DNA from 2 places in the Streptomyces sp. NPDC021096 genome. Region 1 is predicted to be linked to the other one. Evidence: predicted binding sites of a transcription regulator. Region 1 holds the regulator's gene; the other holds the start of a gene.
The links. The regulator HrcA, encoded in region 1, represses chaperone genes, less so after heat shock. The targets are predictions, from matches to a motif close to TTNGCACTCNGNNNNNCNGAGTGCNAA.
Positions count from the first base shown of each region.

Region 2: groES (co-chaperone GroES) is a predicted target of HrcA. The motif match lies at 13,298-13,324, and genes of this name have one in related genera.

Region 1 is NZ_JBFADG010000022.1:518-6,177, forward strand. Features, by position in the region: gene AB0G59_RS23175 (DUF3097 domain-containing protein) at 1-433, opposite strand, end outside; gene AB0G59_RS23180 (MBL fold metallo-hydrolase) at 474-1,217, opposite strand; gene hrcA (heat-inducible transcriptional repressor HrcA) at 1,429-2,445, shown strand; gene dnaJ (molecular chaperone DnaJ) at 2,446-3,585, shown strand; gene AB0G59_RS23195 (nitronate monooxygenase) at 3,698-4,762, shown strand; gene AB0G59_RS23200 (16S rRNA (uracil(1498)-N(3))-methyltransferase) at 4,824-5,573, shown strand.
Region 2 is NZ_JBFADG010000003.1:314,374-332,170, forward strand. Features, by position in the region: gene AB0G59_RS07770 (nucleotide sugar dehydrogenase) at 1-1,111, shown strand, start outside; gene AB0G59_RS07775 (rod shape-determining protein) at 1,143-2,285, opposite strand; gene AB0G59_RS07780 (GuaB3 family IMP dehydrogenase-related protein) at 2,408-3,535, opposite strand; gene guaB (IMP dehydrogenase) at 3,653-5,155, opposite strand; gene AB0G59_RS07790 (sigma-70 family RNA polymerase sigma factor) at 5,308-5,883, opposite strand; gene AB0G59_RS07795 (response regulator transcription factor) at 6,192-6,803, opposite strand; gene AB0G59_RS07800 (WhiB family transcriptional regulator) at 7,282-7,608, shown strand; gene AB0G59_RS07805 (LysR family transcriptional regulator) at 7,677-8,588, opposite strand; gene AB0G59_RS07810 (MOSC domain-containing protein) at 8,672-9,436, shown strand; gene AB0G59_RS07815 (SDR family oxidoreductase) at 9,433-10,206, shown strand; gene AB0G59_RS07820 (ester cyclase) at 10,284-10,982, shown strand; gene groL (chaperonin GroEL) at 11,078-12,706, opposite strand; gene groES (co-chaperone GroES) at 12,840-13,148, opposite strand; gene AB0G59_RS07835 (polysaccharide deacetylase family protein) at 13,361-14,218, opposite strand; gene AB0G59_RS07840 (flavoprotein) at 14,282-14,818, opposite strand; gene AB0G59_RS07845 (methyltransferase domain-containing protein) at 14,869-16,062, shown strand; gene tsaD (tRNA (adenosine(37)-N6)-threonylcarbamoyltransferase complex transferase subunit TsaD) at 16,073-17,203, opposite strand; gene rimI (ribosomal protein S18-alanine N-acetyltransferase) at 17,187-17,684, opposite strand; gene tsaB (tRNA (adenosine(37)-N6)-threonylcarbamoyltransferase complex dimerization subunit type 1 TsaB) at 17,717-17,797, opposite strand, start outside.

The DNA of each region.
Region 1 (5,660 bases):
CGACGACGCCCTCGATGCGCAGGTCGTCGCCCCAGACGCGTTCCACGAGCTCCGCGTCGTGGCGCCCCTCGACGTAGATGCGCCCGGCGCGTGCCACGCGCGCCCGCGCTCCGGGGACGGCGATGGACCCGGAGGCCGTGCGAGCGGGGGCCTGCGGGGCGCGGGAGGTGGGGGTCGGGCGTACGAGGGTGACGACGCGCCCCTCCAGGAGGAAGCCGCGGGGCTCCATGGGGAAGACGCGGTGCTTGCCGAAGCGGTCCTCGAGCGTGACCGTCGGGCCCTGGGCCGTCTTCTCGCAGCGGATCACGGCGCCGCAGAAGCCCGTCGTGACCTCCTCCACCACGAGGTCCACTTCGGCCGGCACCTCGGGAGCGGGCGTGTTCCGCTTCCACGGGGGAGTCAGATCGGGGCCGTACTGTCTGCTGCTGCGCATGCGGGCCATTGTGGATCACGACGGTGATCCGGTTCACCGTTCACGACACGCCGAAGCGCCCCGCCAGCGCGTCGCGTTGCGCGCGCACGAAGGCGGCGTCCACCACCGCGCCGTGCCCCGGCACGTACAGCGCGTCGTCGCCGCCCAGGGCGAGCAGCCGGTCGAGGGCGCCCGGCCAGGCGTGCGGCAGGGCGTCCGGGCCGGCCTGCGGTTCGCCGGACTCCTCGACGAGGTCGCCGCAGAAGACGACCTCCGGCGCCCCGCCCGTGCCCGCGACGAGCACGGCGAGGTCGTGCGCCGTGTGCCCCGGCCCGACGTTCGCGAGCAGCACCCGCCGCCCGCCGCCCAGGTCGACCGTCAGCTCGCCGGAGACCGGGTGGTGGGGGCGTACGAGCAGCTCGACGGCCTCCGCGGCGACGTCGGGCTCCACCCCGTGCCGTACCGCGTCCCACCGCAGCTCGTCGCGCTCGCGCAGCAGCAGCTCGGCGACGCCCACCGCCCCGTACACCTGCACGCCCGCGAAGGCGGCGGTGCCCAGCACGTGGTCGAAGTGCGGGTGGGTGAGTGCGATGTGCGTCACGGGCAGCGCGAAGAGGTCCTGCAGCTCGCGGCGGATCTCCACCCCCTCGTGCAGGGAGGAGCCCGTGTCGACGACCAGGACGCCCGTGGTGCCCGCGATCGCGCCCACCGTCGCGTCCCAGCCCGGCAGCCTGCGGCGTACGACACCCGGCGCGAGCCGCTCCCAGCGCGCCCCCGCGGCGGGGGAGTCCCCGTGATTCTCCATACCGCGACGCTAGCCGCAGAGCGGTACCGTTGCCTGCCCGGAGGGGCGCCGGAGGCTCGCGGCGGGGACGGCCCTTGCCCTGGCCGTGGGGCCCGGCCGTACACTGGCTGAAGGGTTCTGGCACTCGTGACCATTGAGTGCCAAGGGTGAAGACCCTGTGAGACCCCGCAGGACCGTAAGACGGCTGGACCACTGACTGGAGGTGCGCGCGATGCTGAGCGAACGCAGGCTCGAAGTATTGCGCGCCATCGTTCAGGACTACGTGGGCACCGAGGAGCCGGTCGGCTCCAAGGCCCTCACCGAGCGGCACCGGCTGGGCGTCTCCCCGGCCACGGTGCGCAACGACATGGCCGCGCTGGAGGAAGAGGGCTTCATCGCCCAGCCCCACACGAGCGCCGGCCGTATCCCGACCGACAAGGGCTACCGCCTCTTCGTCGACAAGCTCGCGGGCGTCAAGCCCCTGTCGACGCCGGAGCGGCGTGCCATCCAGAACTTCCTGGACGGCGCCGTCGACCTGGACGACGTGGTGGCCCGTACGGTGCGGCTGCTGGCGCAGCTGACCCGTCAGGTCGCGGTGGTGCAGTACCCCTCGCTGACCCGTTCGACCGTGCGCCACGTGGAGCTGCTCGCGCTGGCCCCGGCCCGCCTGATGCTCGTGCTGATCACGGACACCGGCCGGGTCGAGCAGCGGATGGTCGACTGTCCGGCGCCGTTCGGCGAGACCTCGCTGGCGGATCTGCGGGCGCGGCTGAACAGCCGTGTCGTGGGCCGTCGCTTCGCCGATGTGCCGAAGCTGGTGCAGGACCTCCCCGACTCCTTCGAGCAGGACGATCGCGGAACCGTTTCTACGGTTCTCGCCACCCTGCTCGACACGCTGGTCGAGGAGACCGAGGAGCGGTTGATGATCGGCGGTACCGCCAATCTCACTCGTTTCGGTCATGACTTCCCGCTGACGATCCGGCCCGTGCTGGAGGCGTTGGAGGAGCAGGTCGTGCTGCTGAAGCTGCTCGGCGAGGCGAAGGACTCGGAGATGACCGTGCGCATCGGTCACGAGATCGCCCACGAGGGACTGAACTCCACATCCGTCGTCGCGGTCGGCTACGGTTCGGGCGACGAGGCGGTCGCCAAACTCGGCGTGGTCGGACCGACCCGCATGGACTACCCCGGAACGATGGGAGCGGTACGCGCAGTGGCACGTTACGTCGGACAGATCCTGGCGGAGTCGTAAGTGGCCACGGACTACTACGCGGTCCTGGGCGTACGGCGTGATGCCTCGCAGGACGAGATCAAGAAGGCCTTCCGCCGTCTCGCGCGCGAGCTGCACCCGGACGTCAACCCGGACCCGAAGACGCAGGAGCGGTTCAAGGAGATCAACGCCGCTTACGAGGTGCTCTCGGACCCGCAGAAGAAGCAGGTCTACGACCTCGGTGGCGACCCCCTGTCCGCCTCGGGCGGCGCGGGTGCGGGCGCCGGTGGCTTCGGCGCCGGCTTCGGCAACTTCTCCGACATCATGGACGCCTTCTTCGGCCAGGCCTCGCAGCGCGGTCCGCGCTCGCGCACGCGCCGCGGCCAGGACGCCATGATCCGGCTCGAAGTCACCCTGAACGAGGCGACCTTCGGCACGACCAAGGAAATCCAGGTCGACACGGCCGTCGTCTGTACGACCTGCAGCGGCGAGGGCGCGGCTCCGGGTACGTCCGCGCAGACCTGTGACATGTGCCGCGGCCGTGGCGAGGTCTCGCAGGTCACCCGGTCCTTCCTGGGCCAGGTCATGACCTCCCGCCCCTGCCCGCAGTGCCAGGGCTTCGGCACCGTGGTGCCGACTCCGTGCCCGGAGTGCGCCGGCGACGGCCGCGTCCGGTCGCGGCGGACCCTGACCGTGAAGATCCCCGCCGGTGTCGACAACGGCACCCGCATCCAGCTCGCGGGCGAGGGCGAGGTCGGCCCCGGCGGCGGCCCCGCCGGCGACCTCTACGTGGAGATCCACGAGACCCCGCACCCGGTCTTCCAGCGCCGCGGCGACGACCTGCACTGCACGGTCACCATCCCGATGACCGCCGCCGCCCTCGGCACGAAGGTGCCGCTGGAGACGCTCGACGGCGTCGAGGAGATCGACATCCGCCCGGGCACGCAGTCCGGTCAGTCGATCCCGCTGCACCAGCGCGGCGTCACGCACCTGCGCGGCGGCGGCCGTGGCGACCTCATCGTGCACGTCGAGGTGACCACCCCGTCGAAGCTGGACCCGCAGCAGGAGGATCTGCTGCGCCAGCTGGCGAAGATCCGCGGCGAGGAGCGCCCGATGGGCGAGTTCAAGCCGGGGCAGCAGGGGCTGTTCTCGCGGCTGAAGGACGCGTTCAACGGGCGTTAGCCGCGTGGGCGATGACGTTCCCGAACGCCGGGCGGGCCGGATTCCTCCGGCCCGCCCGGCGTTCGCGTTCGGCCTCACCGGTGGTCCGGTGGGCTTGTGACACGATGTGCTCATGGCTCCGTTCACCGGACTGTTCGAGCACCCGATCGTGCAAGCCCCCATGGCGGGCGGCGGATCCTGCCCCTCGCTCGCCGCGGCCGTCTCCGACGCCGGTGGCCTGGGCTTCCTGGCCGCGGGGTACAAGACGCCGGCGGCCATGTACGAGGAGATCAAGCAGCTCCGTGCCCGGACGGCCCGGCCGTTCGGAGTGAACCTGTTCATGCCGCAGCCGCCCGCCGCCGATCCGGCGGCCGTGGAGGTCTACGCCGAGCAGCTCGCGGGCGAGGCCGCCTGGTACCGGACCCCGCTGGGGGAGACGGACCAGGCCTGTGACGACGCGTACGACGCCAAGCTCGCCATCCTCCTCGACGACCCGGTACCGGTCGTCTCCTTCACTTTCGGGTGTCCCGCCCGTACGGCGGTGGACGCGCTGGCCCGGGCCGGCACGGTGACCGTCGTGACGGTGACGTCCGTCGCCGAGGCGCAGGCCGCGGCGGAGGCGGGCGCGGACGCGGTGTGCGTCCAGGGCGTCGAGGCCGGTGGCCACCAGGGCACGCACCGCGACGATCCGCACATGGACGGCGCGGGTGCGGGATTGGGCCTGCTGGCGCTCCTGGCCGAGGTCCGCGAGAGCGTGCCGCTGCCGGTCGTCGCGGCGGGCGGGCTGATGCGCGGGGCGCAGATAGCCGCCGTCCTCGCCGCGGGTGCCTGCGCGGCGCAGCTCGGCACGGCGTTCCTGCCCTGCCCGGAATCCGGCGCGCACGCCCTGCACAAGCAGGCCCTCACCGATCCCCGCTACGTACGGACCGAACTGACCCGGGCCTTCTCGGGCCGTCCGGCCAGGGGCCTGGTGAACCGTTTCATCCGGGAGCACGGCCCGTACGCCCCGGCCGCGTACCCCCAGATCCACCACATGACGTCCGGCCTGCGCAAGGCCTCCGCGGCGGCCGGCGACCCGCAGGCCATGGCCCTGTGGGCCGGTCAGGGCCACCGCCTGGCGCGGAAGCTCCCGGCGGCGGAGCTGGTGGGCGTGCTGGCGGCCGAACTGGCCGCGGCCCGGGCGACGTCGAGCCACTGAACCACCGGGCGGTCCGATTGCCGGGACCGCCGAGTCATTGCAGCGAGAGAGCGAGTACGTCATGACAGCGCCGGTCTTCCTGGTCGAAGAGGACGCCCTCACCGGTGTCTTCCCCGGCACCGTCTTCCCCCTCGACGGGCCCGAGGGCCGGCACGCGGTCTCCGTCCGCCGGCTGCGGGTGGGCGAGGAGATCGTCCTGACGGACGGGCACGGCACGGGCGCCCATGGCATCGTGGCCGCGGTGGAGGGCAAGGACCACCTCGACGTCTCGGTCACCTCCGTCCGTTCCGAGCCCGAACCGCAGCCGCGCATCACGGTCGTCCAGGCCCTGCCGAAGGGCGACCGCGGCGAGCTGGCGGTCGAGACGATGACGGAGACCGGCGTCGACGCGATCGTGCCGTGGGCGGCCTCCCGCTGTGTGACGCAGTGGAAGGGCGACCGGGGCCTGAAGTCCCTCGGCAAGTGGCGCGCGACCGCCCGCGAGGCCGGCAAGCAGTCCCGCCGCCTCCGCTTCCCCTCCGTGGCCGACCTCATGACGACCCGCCAGGTCGCCGACCTCCTCTCTGGCGCGGCCTTCGCCGCGGTCCTCCACGAGGAGGGCAGCACCCCCCTCGCCACGGCCGACCTCCCCCCGACGGGCGACATCGTCCTGGTGGTGGGCCCCGAGGGCGGCGTCTCCCCCGAAGAACTCACCACCTTCGCAGCCGCGGGCGCCCACCCGTACCGCCTCGGCCCGAGCGTCCTGCGCACCTCGACGGCGGGCACGGCGGCGGCCGCGCTGCTGCTGGGGCGGACGGGGCGGTGGAGCTGAGGGGGAGCGGCGGGGACGGGCGGAGAACCGCACGTCGTCCATAACCGGCGATGAGCCCGGCGATTTTTGTCGCCGGGCTCATCCGTG
Region 2 (17,797 bases), on a different contig from region 1:
TCTCACCGCCGCCGGGATCCGCCGCATGCTCTCCGCCGGCTTCCGCGCCACGACCGAGGACGCCGAGCTCGGCCGGGTCCGTACGGCCGTGATCTGCGCCCCCACCCGGTTGGGCGAGGACCGGGCCCTGGACCTGAGCGCCATCGCCGAGGCCGCCCGCACCCTCGCGCCCCGGCTCCGCCCGCACACCACGGTGCTGCTGGAGTCCGCCGTCTACCCCGGCACCACGGAGGAGTTCCTGCGCCCCCTCCTCGAATCGGGCTCCGGACTGCGCGCCGGGCAGGACTTCCACCTCGCCTACTCCCCCAGCCGCTTCGACCCCGGCAACCGCCAGCACGCCTACGCCAACACCCCGAAGGTCATCGGCGGCCTCACCCCCGCCTGCACCGAGGCCGCGGCCGCCTTCTACGGGCGCGTCTGCGAACGGGTCGTCCGCGCCCGGGGCCCCCGCGAGGCGGAGGCGGTCAAGGTCCTGGAGACCAACTACCGGCACGTCAACATCGCGCTCGCCAACGAGATGGCGGTCTTCTGCCACGACATCGGCGTCGACCTCTGGGACGTCGTGCGCTGTGCCGAGACCAAACCGTTCGGCTTCCAGGCCTTCCGCCCGGGACCGGGCGTGGGCGGCCACGGGGTGCCCATCGACCCCAACTACCTCTCCTACAAGGGCCGCAGCCTCGGCTATCCGCTGCGCATGGTGGAACTGGCGCAGGAGGTCAACGGACGGATGCCGCGCTACGTCATCCAGCGCTGCGCCGCGCTCCTCAACGAACACGGCAAGTCGGCACGCGGCGCCCGCGTGCTGCTGCTGGGCGTCAGCTACAAGCCCGACCTGGGCGACCAGGAGGGCTCACCCGCCCGCGAGATCGCCTCCCGGCTGATGGAGATGGGCGCCCAGCTCACGTACCACGACCCCTACGTCCCCCAGTGGCGCGTCCTGGGCCACCCCGTGCCCCGCGCCGACTGCCCCCACGAGGCCGCGGCCGCCGCGGATCTGACGGTGCTTCTCCAGCACCACCGCAAGTACGACCTGCAGGGGCTCTCGGTCAAGGCCCAGCTGCTGCTGGACACCCGCGGGGCGAGCCCGGCGGGAGCGGCGCACCGTCTCTAGCGCACCGCTTCCCGCACCCACCCCACGGGCCCTAGAGCCGCCCGGTCGACAGCAGCCGCGGCTGCGCGTCCAGCACGGTGCGCAGGGAGGCGAAGTTCTCCACGCAGCGCCCGGTGCCGACGGCCACACAGTCCAGCGGGTCGTCCGCGATGAGCACCGGGATGTCGAGCTCCGAGCTCAGCCGCACGTCCAGCCCGCGCAGCAGCGCGCCGCCGCCCGTCAGCACGATGCCGCGGTCCATGATGTCGCCCGACAGCTCCGGCGGCGTCTCGTCCAGGGTCTGCCGCACGGCCATGACGATCGCGTCCACCGGCTCCGACAGCGCGTGCCGGATCTCGTCGGCCGTCAACTCCAGCGTCTTGGGCAGACCGCTGACCTGGTCCCGGCCGCGGATGGTGCAGCGGTCCCCGGGCCGCAGGCCCTGGGTCTCCTCCGGATCGCCGGCCGCCTCGTCCTGCTCGGCCACCCGGCGGGCGAGGGCAGCGAGCCCCGCCTCCGACCAGTAGCCCCCCGGCGAGGCGGAGCCGATGCTCATCTTGATCTCCTCGGCGGTGCGCTCACCGATCGCGAGGGCGTACTTCTTCTTGATGTACGACATGATCGCCGCGTCCATCGCGTCGCCCGCCGTACGCACCGAGCGGGCGGTGACGATGCCGCCCAGCGAGATCACCGCGACCTCGGTGGTGCCGCCGCCGATGTCGACGACCATGCAGCCGGTGGGCTCGCTGACCGGCAGGCCCGCGCCGATCGCCGCCGCCATAGGCTCCTCGACCAGGTGCACCTGACGGGCACCGGCGGAGGAGGCGGCCTCGATGACGGCCCGTCGCTCGACGCCCGTGATGCCGGACGGCACGCACACCACGACGCGCGGCCGGGAGAAGAGACGGTTGCCCATCACCTTCTTGATGAAGTGCCGCAGCATCCGCTCGGCTATCTCGAAGTCGGCTATGACGCCATCGCGCAGGGGGCGGATGGCGACGATGGTCGAGGGGGTGCGCCCGATGGTCTCCTTGGCCTCGAAGCCGACCGACAGCACGCTGCCGTCCTCGGCGTTGACGGCGACGACCGAAGGTTCGTTGAGCACCACTCCCTTCCCCCGTACGTACACCAGCGTGTTCGCGGTGCCGAGGTCGATACCCATGTCCCTGCCGCTGAACGACTTGCTTTGCGCCATAAGTCGCCAGTATTCCCTACGATCGAATGTTTATACGGCGCTAACAGGGCTGAGAGAACCGACAGGCACATGCGAAAGGCCCGGACCGCCGTGGCGGTCCGGGCCTTCGAGCCGACGAGGGGTCAGCGGTTGTCGTGCTGCGACGGCGCGACCGTCACCTCGACCCGCTGGAACTCCTTCAGGTCGCTGTAGCCCGTGGTGGCCATCGCACGGCGCAGGGCGCCGAACATGTTCATCGAGCCGTCCGGGGTGTGCGAGGGACCGGTGAGGATCTCCTCGGTGGAGCCGACCGTGCCCAGGTTCATGCGCTTGCCGCGCGGCACGTCCTCGTGGACGGCCTCCATGCCCCAGTGGAAGCCACGGCCCGGCGCGTCGGTGGCGCGGGCGAGCGGGGAGCCCATCATCACGGCGTCGGCACCGCAGGCGATGGCCTTCGGCAGGTCGCCGGACCAGCCCACGCCGCCGTCGGCGATGACGTGGACGTAGCGGCCGCCGGACTCGTCCATGTAGTCGCGGCGGGCGGCGGCGACGTCGGCGACGGCGGTGGCCATCGGGACCTGGATGCCCAGGACGTTGCGGGTGGTGTGCGCGGCGCCGCCGCCGAAGCCGACGAGGACACCCGCGGCGCCCGTGCGCATCAGGTGCAGGGCGGCCGTGTAGGTGGCGCAGCCGCCGACGATGACCGGCACGTCGAGCTCGTAGATGAACTGCTTGAGGTTCAGCGGCTCGGCGGCGCCCGAGACGTGCTCGGCGGAGACGGTCGTGCCGCGGATCACGAAGATGTCCACGCCGGCGTCGACGACGGCCTTGGAGAACTGCGCGGTGCGCTGCGGGGAGAGCGCGGCGGCGGTCACGACACCGGAGTCGCGGACCTCCTTGATGCGCTGCCCGATCAGCTCTTCCTTGATCGGCTCGGCGTAGACCTCCTGCAGACGCTTGGTCGCGGCGGTCTCGTCCAGCTCGGCGATCTCGGCGAGCAGCGGCTCCGGGTCCTCGTAGCGGGTCCACAGGCCCTCGAGGTTGAGCACGCCGAGGCCGCCCAGCTCACCGATGCGGATGGCGGTCTCGGGCGAGACGACCGAGTCCATCGGGGCGGCCAGGAACGGCAGCTCGAAGCGGTAGGCGTCGATCTGCCAGGCGATCGAGACCTCCTTCGGGTCGCGGGTACGGCGACTCGGGACGACGGCGATGTCGTCGAAGGCGTACGCCCGGCGGCCGCGCTTGCCGCGCCCGATCTCGATCTCAGTCACGTGTGTGGCCTTTCACTTTCCTTGGCGCTCCGTCTGCCGCATCCAGTATCCCCGACGCGGCGGAGCCCGCGGCCTTTCGGTCGCGGGCTCGGGTGGCGCTGTGCGAAGCTCCGACTACTACCGGCGGGAGTAGTTCGGCGCTTCGACCGTCATCTGAATGTCGTGCGGGTGGCTCTCCTTGAGACCCGCCGACGTGATCCGCACGAAGCGGCCCTTGTCCTTGAGCTCCTGGACGTCCGCCGAGCCGACGTAGCCCATGGAGGCCCGCAGACCGCCGATGAGCTGGTGGGCGACCGAGGCCAGCGGGCCGCGGTAGGGCACCTGGCCCTCGATGCCCTCGGGCACGAGCTTGTCCTCGGAGAGGACGTTGTCCTGGAAGTAGCGGTCCTTGGAGAAGGAGCGGGCCTGTCCGCGCGACTGCATCGCGCCGAGCGAGCCCATGCCGCGGTACGACTTGAACTGCTTGCCGTTGATGAAGACCATCTCGCCCGGCGACTCCTCGCAGCCCGCGAGCAGCGAGCCGAGCATCACCGTGTCGGCACCGGCGGCGATCGCCTTGGCGATGTCGCCGGAGTACTGCAGACCGCCGTCGCCGATCAGCGGCACGCCGGCGGCGTGGCAGGCCTGGGCGGCCTCGTAGATCGCGGTGACCTGCGGGACGCCGATGCCGGCGACGACGCGGGTGGTGCAGATCGAGCCGGGGCCGACGCCGACCTTGACGCCGTCCACGCCGGCGTCGATCAGGGCCTGGGCGCCCTCGCGGGTGGCGACGTTGCCGCCGACGACGTCGACGTTGATGTTGGACTTGACCTTGGAGATCATGTCGAGGATGCCGCGGCTGTGGCCGTGGGCGCTGTCGACGACCAGGAAGTCCGCACCGGCCTCGACGAGCGCCTGGGCGCGCTCGAAGGCCTCGGCGCCGACGCCCACCGCGGCGCCGACGACCAGGCGGCCCTCGGAGTCCTTGGCGGCGTTGGGGTACTTCTCGGCCTTGACGAAGTCCTTGACCGTGATGAGGCCCTTGAGGACGCCGGCGTCGTCCACCAGCGGCAGCTTCTCGATCTTGTGGCGGCGCAGCAGCTCGATGGCGTCCTCGCCGGAGATGCCGACCTTGCCCGTCACCAGCGGCATCGGGGTCATGATCTCGCGCACCTGGCGGCTGCGGTCCAGCTCGAAGGCCATGTCACGGTTGGTGACGATGCCGAGCAGCTTGCCCGCGGGGTCGGTGACCGGCACACCGCTGATGCGGAACTTGGCGCACAGGGCGTCGGCCTCGGCCAGCGTGGCGTCCGGGCGGACCGTGATCGGGTCCGAGACCATGCCGGACTCGGAGCGCTTGACCAGGTCGACCTGGTTGGCCTGGTCCTCGATGGAGAGGTTGCGGTGCAGCACGCCCGCGCCGCCCTGGCGGGCCATGGCGATGGCCATGCGCGCCTCGGTGACCTTGTCCATGGCGGCGGACAGCAGCGGGATGTTGACCCGTACGTTCCGCGAGACGCGGGAGGAGGTGTCCACGGCGTTCGGCAGGACCTCGGAGGCGCCCGGCAGCAGCAGGACGTCGTCGTATGTCAGACCGAGCATCGCGAATTTCCCGGGCATTCCGTCGACGTTGTCAGTCATGACACCTTCCCAAATGGTCTTGCACCGGCGAGGACTCCCATGCTAACGGCCGTCACGGGTGTCCCATTCCACGAGCACTGAGGCTCGCGTCACTTGGAGGTTCGTATGAATACGTCCGAGGATCGCCGCCCGGTCCGCCCCGCGCCGCCCGCTCACTGCTCCGCGAGGGCACGGAGCCGGCTGAGCGCACGATGCTGGGCGACGCGCACGGCGCCCGGCGACATGCCGAGCATCTGCCCCGTCTCCTCGGCCGTCAGCCCCACGGCGACCCGCAGCAGAACCAGCTCGCGCTGGTTCTCCGGAAGGTTGGCGAGCAGCTTCTTGGCCCACTCCGCGTCACTGCTGAGCAGCGCCCGCTCCTCCGGCCCGAGGGAGTCGTCCGGCTGCTCGGGCATCTCGTCGGAGGGCACGGCCGTGCTGCCCGGGTGCCGCATGGCGGCCCGCTGGAGATCGGCGACCTTGTGCGCGGCGATGGCCACGACGAAGGCCTCGAAGGGGCGCCCGGTGTCGCGGTAGCGCGGCAGGGCGCACAGCACCGCGAGGCAGACCTCCTGTGCGAGGTCGTCCACGAAGTGCCGGGCGTCGCCCGGCAGCCGCGACAGGCGCGTGCGGCAGTAGCGCAGCGCGAGCGGGTGCACCAGGGCGAGCAGGTCGTGGGTGGCCTGCCGGTCACCCTCCACCGCGCGGGCGACGAGCGCGCCAATAGCTGTGGTGTCGTCGTCGCGCATCGGTCCATGGTGCCTTGACGCCGGATTGTCCGTGGCACCGCATCCGTAGTTGTGCACCGAAGCGTTATGAGCGGGTGCGCCGGCGGTCATCTCCCGCACCTTCCCATCACGCCTGCCCGAGCCGTCCCCGAGGAACTCCATACTCCAAGGATGCGGCAGCGCGCGGGAAACGTGCAGCGGGCCGGGAAACGGCGGCTCCCGGGCGGGCGGCCACAGCGGCCCGCCCCGCCCGCTCCCCGGCGGGCGGGGTACGTCAGTCCCCCGCGTCGACGCACGGCAACTACCGTCCGGAACTGCCCGCCGCCGCCCTAGCGGACCAGGCCCCAGCGGAAGCCGAGCGCCACCGCGTGCGCCCGGTCCGAGGCGCCCAGCTTCTTGAAGAGCCGGCGGGCGTGGGTCTTGACCGTGTCCTCCGAGAGGAACAGCTCACGGCCGATCTCGGCGTTGGAGCGGCCGTGGCTCATGCCCTCGAGCACCTGGATCTCGCGCGCGGTGAGCGTGGGCGCCGCGCCCATCTCCGCCGAGCGCAGCCGCCGCGGGGCGAGCCGCCAGGTCGGGTCGGCGAGCGCCTGGGTCACGGTGGCGCGCAGCTCGGCCCGCGAGGCGTCCTTGTGGAGATAGCCGCGCGCCCCGGCGGCGACCGCGAGCGCGACACCGTCGAGGTCCTCGGCCACCGTGAGCATGATGATGCGGGCGCCGGGGTCCGCGGAGAGCAGCCGGCGGACCGTCTCCACGCCGCCCAGTCCGGGCATGCGTACGTCCATCAGAATGAGGTCCGAACGATCGGCGCCCCAGCGGCGGAGGACTTCCTCGCCGTTGGCCGCCGTGGTCACGCGCTCGACGCCGGGCACGGTCGCCACCGCGCGACGGAGCGCTTCTCGGGCAAGCGGGGAGTCGTCGCAGACGAGGACGGATGTCATGGCCGCCCTCCGCAGCTGATGCGCGTCACCTTGAGCCTCCAGAGGCTGGTACTGATCGTCACCTGTGCGATTGACGACGCCCGGGCACCTGCCACCCGCCCGACTGCTTCATGCGTCAACCGCCTCCGCACTCTCAACGACGGTCACCCGAAAGAGTTACGGGCTCGGTCGGCCGTGTTCGGCACTCTACGTGAGGGCGCGGACACGGAGCAGGGCGCACAGGGGGCGCCCTGCCCACCAGCCAAGCTATGCCCCATTTGCCCAGTCGGGCCTGTTTTTCTTCCCATTTGCTGGTGTCTGTGGCTAGATTCGCAATGAGTCATATTTTCATCTGCTCACACGACAGATGCATGGCAGAGCTATGGACGGGTACTGCAACGGATCACTCCGGATCGGATCGATCCGGGCACTCCGGCAGATTGCTTCGACAGGTCACATCGACACATCGCTTCGACAGATCGTCTCGAGGGGATAAGCAATGGCAGATTTCTCCCGCCTTCCCGGTCCCAACGCCGACCTGTGGGACTGGCAGCTCCTGGCGGCGTGCCGAGGGGTCGACAGTTCGCTGTTCTTCCATCCCGAGGGCGAGCGGGGCGCGGCCCGCAGCGCCCGTGAGACCTCCGCGAAGGAGGTGTGCATGCGCTGCCCGGTGCGCGCCGAGTGCGCCGCGCACGCGCTGGCGGTACGGGAGCCCTACGGCGTGTGGGGCGGCCTGACCGAGGACGAGCGCGAGGAGCTCATGGGGCGCGCGCGGCATCGGTCCATCACGGCGAGCAGCGCGGGCGCCGGCGCGATGACCGCCTGAACGCCCGGGGCGCACCACGGGAGTGGTGAAACGTTTCAGCTGAGCGGGGCCCGCTCAGCCGGCGGCGCTCAGCGGCGCCCCGCCTCCACCAGCCGGTCCAGCATGGCCGCGACCGCCGGGACCCGGGCCAGATCCGGCAGCGTGAGGGCCACGATCTCGCGCTGCACGACCGGCTCGACGGGCACCGTACGCGCGCCCTTGGGGCGCACCGACTCCAGCGCCAGCTCGGGCATCACGGCGACCCCGAGCCCGGCCCCGACCAGCCCGAACACGGCCGGGTAGTCGTCCGTCGCGAAGTCGATGCGCGGGGTGAAGCCCGCGCTCTCGCAGACCTCCACCAGGTGCCGCCGGCAGCGCGGACAGCCCGCGATCCAGGGCTCGCGCTCCAGCTCGGCGATCCCGATCCGCTCCGCGCCGGCGAGCCGGTGCCCCTCGGGCACCACGCCGATGAGGCGGTCGGTCAGCAGCGGTCGTACGACGAGGTCGTCCCACTCGGCGCCCGCGGCGGGGTCGGCGCCGCGCACGTCGGGGTAGCGGAAGGCCAGCGCGATCTCGCAGTCGCCCGCGCGGAGCATCTCCACCGAGCGCGGCGGCTCCGCCTCGACGAGGGAGACACGGGTGCCCGGGTGCGCGGCCCGCATCTCGGCGAGCGCGGAGGGCACCAGGGTGGAGCTGCCGCTGGGGAAGGACACCAGCCGCACCCGCCCGGCCCGCAGGCCCGCGATCGCCGCGATCTCCTCCTCGGCGGCGGTCAGGCCGGCCAGGATGCCCGTCGCGTGCCGCACGAGGGCCTCGCCCGCCTCGGTCAGGCGCATCTCACGGCCCGTACGGATCAGCAGGGGGGTGCCCGTCGACTGCTCCAGGGCCTTCATCTGCTGGCTGACGGCGGGCTGGGTGCAGCCCAGGTCGCGCGCCGCGGCCGAGAACGAACCGGTGGCGGCCACCGCACGCAGCACCCTCAGATGACGAGCCTCGATCATAGAACCGAGCATAAGCCCACCTTGGGGCGGATGATGAATATTGGCTGGCTCCTTTGAGCCACGCCCGCTTACTCTTGGTGCCCATGCACCTGATCTCCGTGAATGTGGGCCGCCCCCGTACCGCCGACGACCGTCCCGGCTTCCCCGGCGCCTTCGCGGAGGGCCTGGAGAGCGGCATCGACAAGCGCCCGGTGGAGGGGCCCGTCGAGGTGGCGGCCCCGGGCCCGAAGGGCACGGCGGGCAGCGGCCTCGCCGGGGACGCGGTGGTCTCCCTGCGTCACCACGGCGGGGACGACCAGGCGGTGTACGCGTTCGCCCGCGAGGACCTCGACGGCTGGGAGCGGGAGCTGGGCCGCCGGCTGCCGGACGGCGCGTTCGGGGAGAACCTCACCACGAGCGGCATCGACGTCAACGGCGCGCGCATCGGCGAGCGTTGGCGCATAGGTACGGATCTGCTGCTGGAGGTCACCGCGCCGCGCATCCCCTGCCGTACGTTCGCCGACTGGCTGGGCGAGAGCGGCTGGATACGCCGGTTCACCCAGGAGGCGGCGCCCGGTGCGTACCTGCGTGTCATCGAGCCCGGGCGGATCCGCGCGGGAGATGCCGTCACCGTCGTCCACCGCCCGGCCCACGACGTGAGCGTCTCCCAGGTCTTCCGTGCCCTGACGACCGAACGGGCCCTGCTGCCCGGCGTGCTGGCCGCCGGGGACGCGCTGCACCCGGAGACGCGGGCGAAGGCCCTCGCGTACAGGGAGCGTCAGGAAGCGTCCGAGGGGCGCCCGCAGGGGCGGCGAGAGGCCGGGGACGGCAGCCAGGACGGGGTGCGGAGCACTAACGTTCCTGTATGACGACTGCACTGATCACGGGAGCCACGGCCGGCATCGGCGCGGCCTTCGCACGGCGGCTGGCGGCCGATGGACACAATCTGGTCATCGTGGCCCGCGACGAGAAGCGGCTGAGCGAGCAGGCGACCGAACTCCACGACCGCCACCGGGTGGAGGTGGAGGTGCTCCGCGCGGACCTCTCCGAGGAGAGCGGCATCGCCACGGTCGAGGCCCGGCTCTCGGACCGCAAGAACCCGGTGGACCTGCTGGTCAACAACGCGGGCTTCGGCAACAAGGGCCGTTACCTCGAGGTTCCGATGGCCGACGAGCTGATGATGCTGAAGGTGCACATCGAGGCGGTGCTGCGGCTGACCTCGGCCGCGACGGCGAGCATGCGCGAGCGCAGACGCGGCGGGGTGGTCAACGTCGCGTCGGTGGCGGCGTTCGTCCCCCGTGGGACGTACGGGGCGAGCAAGGCGTGGGTGGTGCAGTTCACCCAGGGTGCCGCGCGGGACCTGGCGGGGAGCGGGGTGCGGCTGATGGCGCTGTGCCCCGGCTTCGTACGGACGGAGTTCCACCAGCGGGCCGGCATGGGCGTGGACAACGTGCCCGGCTGGATGTGGCTGGACGCGGACAAGCTGGTGGAGGCCGCGCTGAAGGACCTGGCGCGCGGCAAGTCGCTGTCGATCCCGGATCCCCGGTACAAGGCGCTGACGGGCCTGATGAAGCTGGCCCCGCGCCGGGCGGTCTCGCGCGCGAGCGCGACGACGGGCCGCCGGTACGGGCCGAACTGAGCCCTGGCCGACGCCGTAGCGCGCCTCTCGGGTGGGCCGATTCAGGACTAGCCTGGACATATCACCCGGGAGGCGCCATGACATTCGTACAAGTGATCGACTGCAAGACGCGCCGGTACGACGACATGAACCGGCTCATGGACGACTGGGTCGCCGCCACCGAGGGCAAGCGCACCGCCACCCACTCGATCGTCGGCCGCGACCACACGGACGACGAGCACTATGTGGAGATCATCGAGTTCCCCTCCTACGCCAAGGCGATGGAGAACTCGAACCTCCCGGAGACCAACAGGATCTTCGAGGAGATGGTCGCGCTCTGCGACGGGATGCCGTCCTTCACCGACCTGGACGTGGTCCGCGACGAGCAGCTGAACAAGGCGACGGTCCGCCGCTTCTACGAAGAGGTGGCGGTGGGCGGCGATCTGGACCTCGTCGACGAGCTCTTCACCGCCGACTACCGCGACCACGACATCGCCAAGGCGGAGGAGACCACGGTCGGTTCCGACGTCATCAAGCAGGACGTCACCGGCTGGCGCGCCGCCTTCGACTTCACCTTCACCCTCGAGAGCGTGCTGGCCGAGGGCGACCAGGTCTGCGTCCTGTGGACCTGGCGGGGCGTCCATCAGGGCGACTTCATGGGCCTGCAGCCGACGGGCCAGGAGGTCTCGATGAAGGGCACGACGGTCTGGCGCTTCGAGGACGGGAAGATCTGCGAGGGCTGGTGGAACGAGGACCTGCTGGGGCTGCTGCGCCAGCTGGGCGCGGTGGACGCGTAGCGGAATCCACGGCGGGTCCGTGGCCGGAGCCCTGAACGGCCGCGGCCCGGTCTCCCCTCGCGGGGAGACCGGGCCGGGCCGTCGTACGGGGTGCGTCAGTGCGCGTGGCCGTGACCGTGGCCGTGACCGGCCTCGGCGGACTCCTCTTCCTTCTTCTCGACGACCAGGGTCTCGGTCGTGAGCAGCAGGGAGGCGATGGACGCGGCGTTCTCCAGGGCGGAGCGGGTGACCTTGACCGGGTCGATGACGCCGGCCTTCACCAGGTCGCCGTACTCGCCGGTCGCGGCGTTGAAGCCCTGGCCCTTGTCGAGCTCGGCGACCTTCGAGGTGATGACGTAGCCCTCGAGGCCGGCGTTCTCGGCGATCCAGCGCAGCGGCTCGACGACGGCGCGGCGGACGACCGCGACACCGGTGGCCTCGTCGCCGGACTTGCCCAGGCCGCCCTCCAGCACCTTGGCGGCGTGGACGAGAGCGGAGCCACCACCGGAGACGATGCCCTCCTCGACCGCGGCGCGGGTCGCGGAGATGGCGTCCTCCAGACGGTGCTTCTTCTCCTTGAGCTCGACCTCGGTGGCCGCACCCACGCGGATGACGCAGACGCCACCGGCGAGCTTGGCGAGGCGCTCCTGGAGCTTCTCGCGGTCCCAGTCCGAGTCGGTGGACTCGATCTCGGCCTTGATCTGGGCGACGCGGCCGACGACGTCCTCGTGGTTGCCGCCACCGTCGACGATGGTGGTGTCGTCCTTGGTGATCGTCACGCGGCGGGCGGAGCCCAGCACGTCCAGACCGGCCTGGTCGAGCTTGAGGCCGACCTCCTCGGCGATGACGGTGGCACCGGTGAGGGTGGCCATGTCGCCGAGCATCGCCTTGCGGCGGTCGCCGAAGCCGGGGGCCTTGACGGCCACGGCGTTGAACGTGCCGCGGATCTTGTTGACGACGAGGGTGGAGAGCGCCTCGCCCTCGACGTCCTCGGCGATGATCAGCAGCGGCTTGGAGCCACCGCCCTGGATGATCTTCTCCAGCAGGGGCAGCAGGTCCTGGATCGAGGCGATCTTGCCCTGGTGGATCAGGATGTACGGGTCGTCGAGGACGGCCTCCATACGCTCCTGGTCGGTGACCATGTACGGCGAGAGGTAACCCTTGTCGAAGGCCATGCCCTCGGTGAAGTCGAGCTCCAGGCCGAAGGTGTTGGACTCCTCGACGGTGATGACGCCGTCCTTGCCGACCTTGTCCATCGCCTCGGCGATGAGCTCGCCGACCTGCTTGTCCTGCGCGGAGAGCGCGGCGACGGCGGCGATGTCGGCCTTGTCGGCGATCGGGCGGGCGGTCGCCAGCAGGTCGTCGGAGATGGCCTTGACCGCGGCGTCGATGCCCTTCTTCAGGGAGGCCGGGGAGGCGCCGGCGGCGACGTTGCGCAGACCCTCGCGGACCAGCGCCTGGGCCAGCACGGTCGCGGTGGTGGTGCCGTCACCCGCGATGTCGTTGGTCTTGGTCGCCACCTCCTTGACGAGCTGGGCGCCCAGGTTCTCGTACGGGTCGTCGAGCTCGACCTCGCGCGCGATGGTCACACCGTCGTTGGTGATGGTGGGGGCGCCGAACTTCTTGTCGATGACGACGTTGCGGCCCTTGGGACCGATCGTCACCTTCACGGTGTCGGCGAGCTTGTTGACGCCGCGCTCAAGGGCGCGACGGGCGTCCTCGTCGAACTTCAGGGTCTTGGCCATGGGTTACGTATCCTTCGCCGTATCTCTCAAACGAACTGCGCCCCGGGCGCCCGGCTAGCAGGCACGGGAACCAGGGGCGCAGATCAAAAGCTTCGAAAGCTCGAAAGCCTCGGGCTCGAAAGCCTGGGGTGAATTACTTCTCGACGATCGCGAGGACGTCGCGAGCCGAGAGGACGAGGTACTCCTCGCCGTTGTACTTCACCTCGGTGCCGCCGTACTTGCTGTAGAGCACGACGTCACCGACCTGCACGTCGAGCTCGACGCGCTTGCCGTCCTCGAAACGGCCCGGGCCCACGGCCAGGACGACGCCCTCCTGGGGCTTCTCCTTGGCGGTGTCCGGGATGACCAGGCCGGAGGCCGTGGTCTGCTCGGCGTCGAGCGGCTGGACCACGATGCGGTCCTCGAGCGGCTTGATGGCAACCTTGGAGCTGGCGGTCGTCACGATCCGACCTCCCCCTTCGGAGATCTCACGGGGTTAACTGTCTGAGGTGGCGACCTGGTGGATCCGTCGTCGCGGGTGCCGGATCTGCCCGTCGCCGTGTTTGGCACTCACCGGTGGAGAGTGCCAACGGAGCCGAGACTATGACGCGGTTAGCACTCGGTCAAGCGGAGTGCCAATTCATCGCGCGGCGCACCGTGCCTACCCCCGCCGGGTCAGAGGTAGTCCTCCAGTCGCGCGACCGTGTACCCCTGGGCCTGGATGCTGCGCAGCATGTTGGTGACCATCCTGGTCATCGAGGTGCCCTTGAGCTCCTGCGGCCCGCGGAAGTGGGCGAGGACGATGTCGCCGGGGCGCAGCTTGTCGCTCTGGGCGTAGCGCATGTCGTTGATCTGCATCGTCACCTCCCACAGCACGAGGGCCCGCACCCCGCAGGACCCCGCCGCGGCGAGGGTGGCGTCGTTGTAGTTGCCGTAGGGCGGCCGGAAGAGCGCGGGCCGGGTGCCGAAACGCTTCTCCAGGGCGTCCTGCTGTCCGCATATCTCGCGCCGCTGGGCGTCGGCGGACAGGGTGCGCAGATTGGGGTGGGTCAGGGTGTGGTTGTCGACGCCGTTGCCGAGGGCGCGCAGCCGGTCGAAGTAGCCGTAGCCGCTGCCCGCGCGGGAGATGCTGTCCGTCAGGAACATCGTGAACGGCAGCTTCAGCTCCTCGGCCATCTTCAGGAACTGGGGATCCTTCTCGGCCCCGTCGTCGATGGTCACGAAGACGACCTTGTCCTGGGTCGGTATCCGCCGTACGACCTTGGGCGCCGCGCCCGTCCCGGCGTCCTGGAGCAGCTTCGCGGCGGGGGGCGCGGGCGGTGCGGCGAGCGGCTTGTCCAGTCCCCAGCGGCGGTACGCGTCGTCGGGCGCGGCGGAGGCGGAGGGCGCGGCCGTGCCGGACCGGCCGGGCTTCTGCGAGGCCTTCGGGGCGTCGGAGGACGAGCCGGAGCACCCGGCGAGAACTCCGGTCAGCAGCATGGCGGCGGAGGCGAGGGCGGCGGCGCGGAGGCGGCCGGAAACAGACGGGCTCACGCGGACGATTGTTGTGCATGCGTTCGATGAGCGCGCGGGCGCGGGGTGCGCCCCGTACGGGCCTCAGGGCGCGGGCAGCGCCGCCACCGCCGCGGCCCACGGATACGACTCCACGCTGTCGCCCCGCGCGGGGTCGTAGCCGTCCTTTCCCAGCAGGACGGTCACGCCCGCCGCACGCAGGAACGCCACGCTCCGGGGGAAGGCGGGGTGCGCGGCCTGCGCGGCGCCCAGGTGCGGCAGGGCGACCTGGGGCAGCCCGAGGCCGATCGCCTCGGTGATCAGGCCGAGCGCCAGGGTGTCGGAGATGCCGGCGGCCCATTTGCCGATCGTGTTGAAGGTGGCGGGCGCGACCAGGATCGCGTCCGGCGGGGGCAGCACGTCGGGCTCCCCGGGCAGCTTGTACTCGTGCCGTACGGGGTGGCCCGTCAGCGCGGCCAGGGCGGGGACGTCCGCTTCCAGCCAGCGGTGGGCGTACGGGGTGAGGATCAGGCACACGTCCCACCCGGCGGCCTGGGCGGCACGGACTCCGTCGGCGGCCCGGACGGCCGGCGCGGCGGCGCAGCAGACCAGGTACAGGGTGCGCTTCGCGGTCGTCGTCACCAGGGCAGTCCACCGCGTGGGGCACCGGCCCGCAAGAGAGAATGAGACACGTGCCCGCACCGATCACCCCCCTCGACGCCTTCGCCGCCCTCCTCACCGACGAGGGCCGCGCCCTCCTCGACGGGCTGCGCGACTACGACCCCTCCCAGGAGCTCGCCACGGCGACCCGGCTGCGCCGCGAGCACCCCGCGGAGCTGGTCTCGGCGGCGCTCGGGCAGGCGCGGCTGCGCCAGCGCGCGGTGGCGAAGTTCGGCGCGGAGGACGCCTACCGCATGTTCTTCACGCCGAACGGCGTGGAGCAGGCCACGCGCGCCTCTGTCGCACTCCACCGCGCCCGGCGCTTCGAGGCCCTCGGCGTACGCAGCCTCGCCGACCTCTGCTGCGGCAACGGCGGCGACGCCATCGCGCTGGCCCGGGCCGGCATCTCGGTGCTGGCCGTCGACCGCGACCCGCTGACCTGCGAGGTCGCCCGTGCCAACGCCGAGGCGCTGGGCCTGGCCGACCTCATCGAGGTGCGCTGCGCCGATGTCACGGACGTCGACACCTCCGCGTACGACGCCGTCTTCGTCGACCCGGCCCGGCGCGGCGGCCGGGGCCGCATCTTCGACCCGGAGGCGTACTCGCCGCCGCTGTCCTGGGCGATCGAGGCGGCCCGCTCGGCCCCCCGCGCCGCCCTCAAGATCGCCCCGGGCGTGCCCCACGAGGCGGTCCCCGACGACGCCGAGGCCGAGTGGATCTCGGACGGGGGCGACGTGAAGGAGGCCGTGCTGTGGTTCGGCACGGGGCCGGGCACCCGGCGGGCGACGCTGCTGCCGGGCGGTGCGTCGCTGGTGGGGCGGGGCCTGCCGGACCCGGCGGTGCGGCCCGTGGGGCGCTATCTGTACGAGCCGGACGGCGCGGTGATCCGGGCGCACCTGGTGGCGGAGGTCGCCGAGGAGCTCGACGGCGGGCTGATCGACGAGACGATCGCGTACGTGACGAGCGACGAGCTGCGCGCGACGGATCACGCGGCGGCGTACGAGATCACGGACGTGCTGCCGTTCAACCTGAAGAAGCTGAAGGCGATCGTGCGGGAGCGCGGGATCGGGGTCGCCGTCATCAAGAAGCGGGGATCGGCGGTGGAGCCGGAGGAGCTGCGGAAGAAGCTCAAGCTCGCGGGGCCGAACACGAGCGTCATCGTGCTGACGCGGGTGGCGGGCGCGCCGGCCATGCTGTTGGGACGGCCGGCGCGGCCCACCGGGTGAGGGTTACGAGTTACGAGTAGAGGTTGTCCTTGCTCAGCTCGTGGAAATGGTCGTGGTCATGGGAGTGGCCGTGCCCGTGGTCATGGTCGTGGCCCGGCACATGCGGCTCCGTCACCGGAAGCGACGAGTCCGCCGACAGGTCCCACGACGACGCCGCACGCCCCCGGGCCACCATCTCCGCGCCCAGCGCCGCCACCATCGCGCCGTTGTCCGTGCACAGCTTCGGGCGCGGCACGCGCAGCGTGATGCCCGCGTCCTCGCAGCGGCGCTCGGCCATGGCCCGCAGGCGGGTGTTGGCCGCGACCCCGCCGCCGATCATCAGGTGATCGACGCCGTGGTCCTTGCACGCGCGGACGGCCTTGCGGGTCAGCACGTCCACCACCGCCTCCTGGAAGGAGGCGGCCACGTCCGCCACCGGGACGTTCTCGCCGGCCGCCCGCTTGGCCTCGATCCAGCGGGCCACGGCGGTCTTCAGGCCGGAGAAGGAGAAGTCGTATATCGGGTCGCGGGGGCCGGTCAGGCCGCGCGGGAAGCGGATGGCCTCCGGGTCGCCCTCGCGGGCGTAGCGGTCGATGACCGGGCCGCCGGGGAAGCCGAGCTGGAGCACGCGGGCGATCTTGTCGAAGGCCTCGCCCGCCGCGTCGTCGATGGTGGAGCCGAGCGGGCGGACGTCCGCGGTGATGTCGGGGGCCAGCAGCAGCGACGAGTGGCCGCCGCTGACCAGCAGGGCCATCGTGGGCTCCGGCAGGGCGCCGTGCTCCAGCTGGTCGACGCAGATGTGCGAGGCCAGGTGGTTGACGCCGTAGAGCGGCTTGCCCAGGGCGTAGGCATAGGCCTTGGCCGCCGAGACGCCGACGAGCAGGGCGCCCGCGAGGCCGGGGCCGGCCGTGACCGCGATGCCGTCGAGGTCCTTCGCGCTCACCCCGGCCTCCTTCAGGGCGCGCTGGATCGTCGGGACCATGGCCTCCAGGTGCGCCCGGCTCGCGACCTCGGGGACCACGCCGCCGAAGCGGGCGTGCTCGTCGACGCTGGAGGCGACCGCGTCGGCGAGGAGCGTGTGGCCGCGGACGATGCCGACGCCCGTCTCGTCGCACGAGGTTTCGATGCCGAGGACGAGGGGTTCGTCAGCCTTGCGAGCCATGGGTCATTCCTTGCACTGCGGAGGTCGGATCGGTCAGGCGCATCACGAGCGCGTCGATGTTGCCGGGCTGGTAGTAGCCGCGGCGGACGCCTACGGGCTCGAAGCCGAAGCGCTCGTACAGGCGCTGGGCGCGGGTGTTGTCGACGCGCACCTCGAGCAGCACCTCGTGGCACTCGAAGGCGGTCGCGGTCGTCAGCAGTTCGGACAGCAGGCGGGCGCCCAGGCCCGTGCTCCAGTGGTCCCGGTCCACGGCGATGGTCTGGACGTCGCCGGTGCCGTCGATGGCCGCGAGCCCGGCGTAGCCGATGATGCGCGGCGCTCCCCCGGCGGCCGGCAGGTCCTCCGCCACCACGTAGCGCCGGTTGGCGTTGGCGCCCCGGGCGTGGGCCAGCTCGGACCAGAAGAGCCCCTTGGACCACGCGTCGTGCGGGAAGAGCTCGCGCTCCAGCTCCAGCACCGGTGCGATGTCCCACCAGCGCATCTCGCGGATGCGCACGGTCGCGGTCGACTCGCTCACTGCGGTGTGACCACCTTGTAGTTGGCCGGCACCTGTGCGTCCGGGCGGCGCAGGTACAGCGGCTGGCCCGGCAGGAA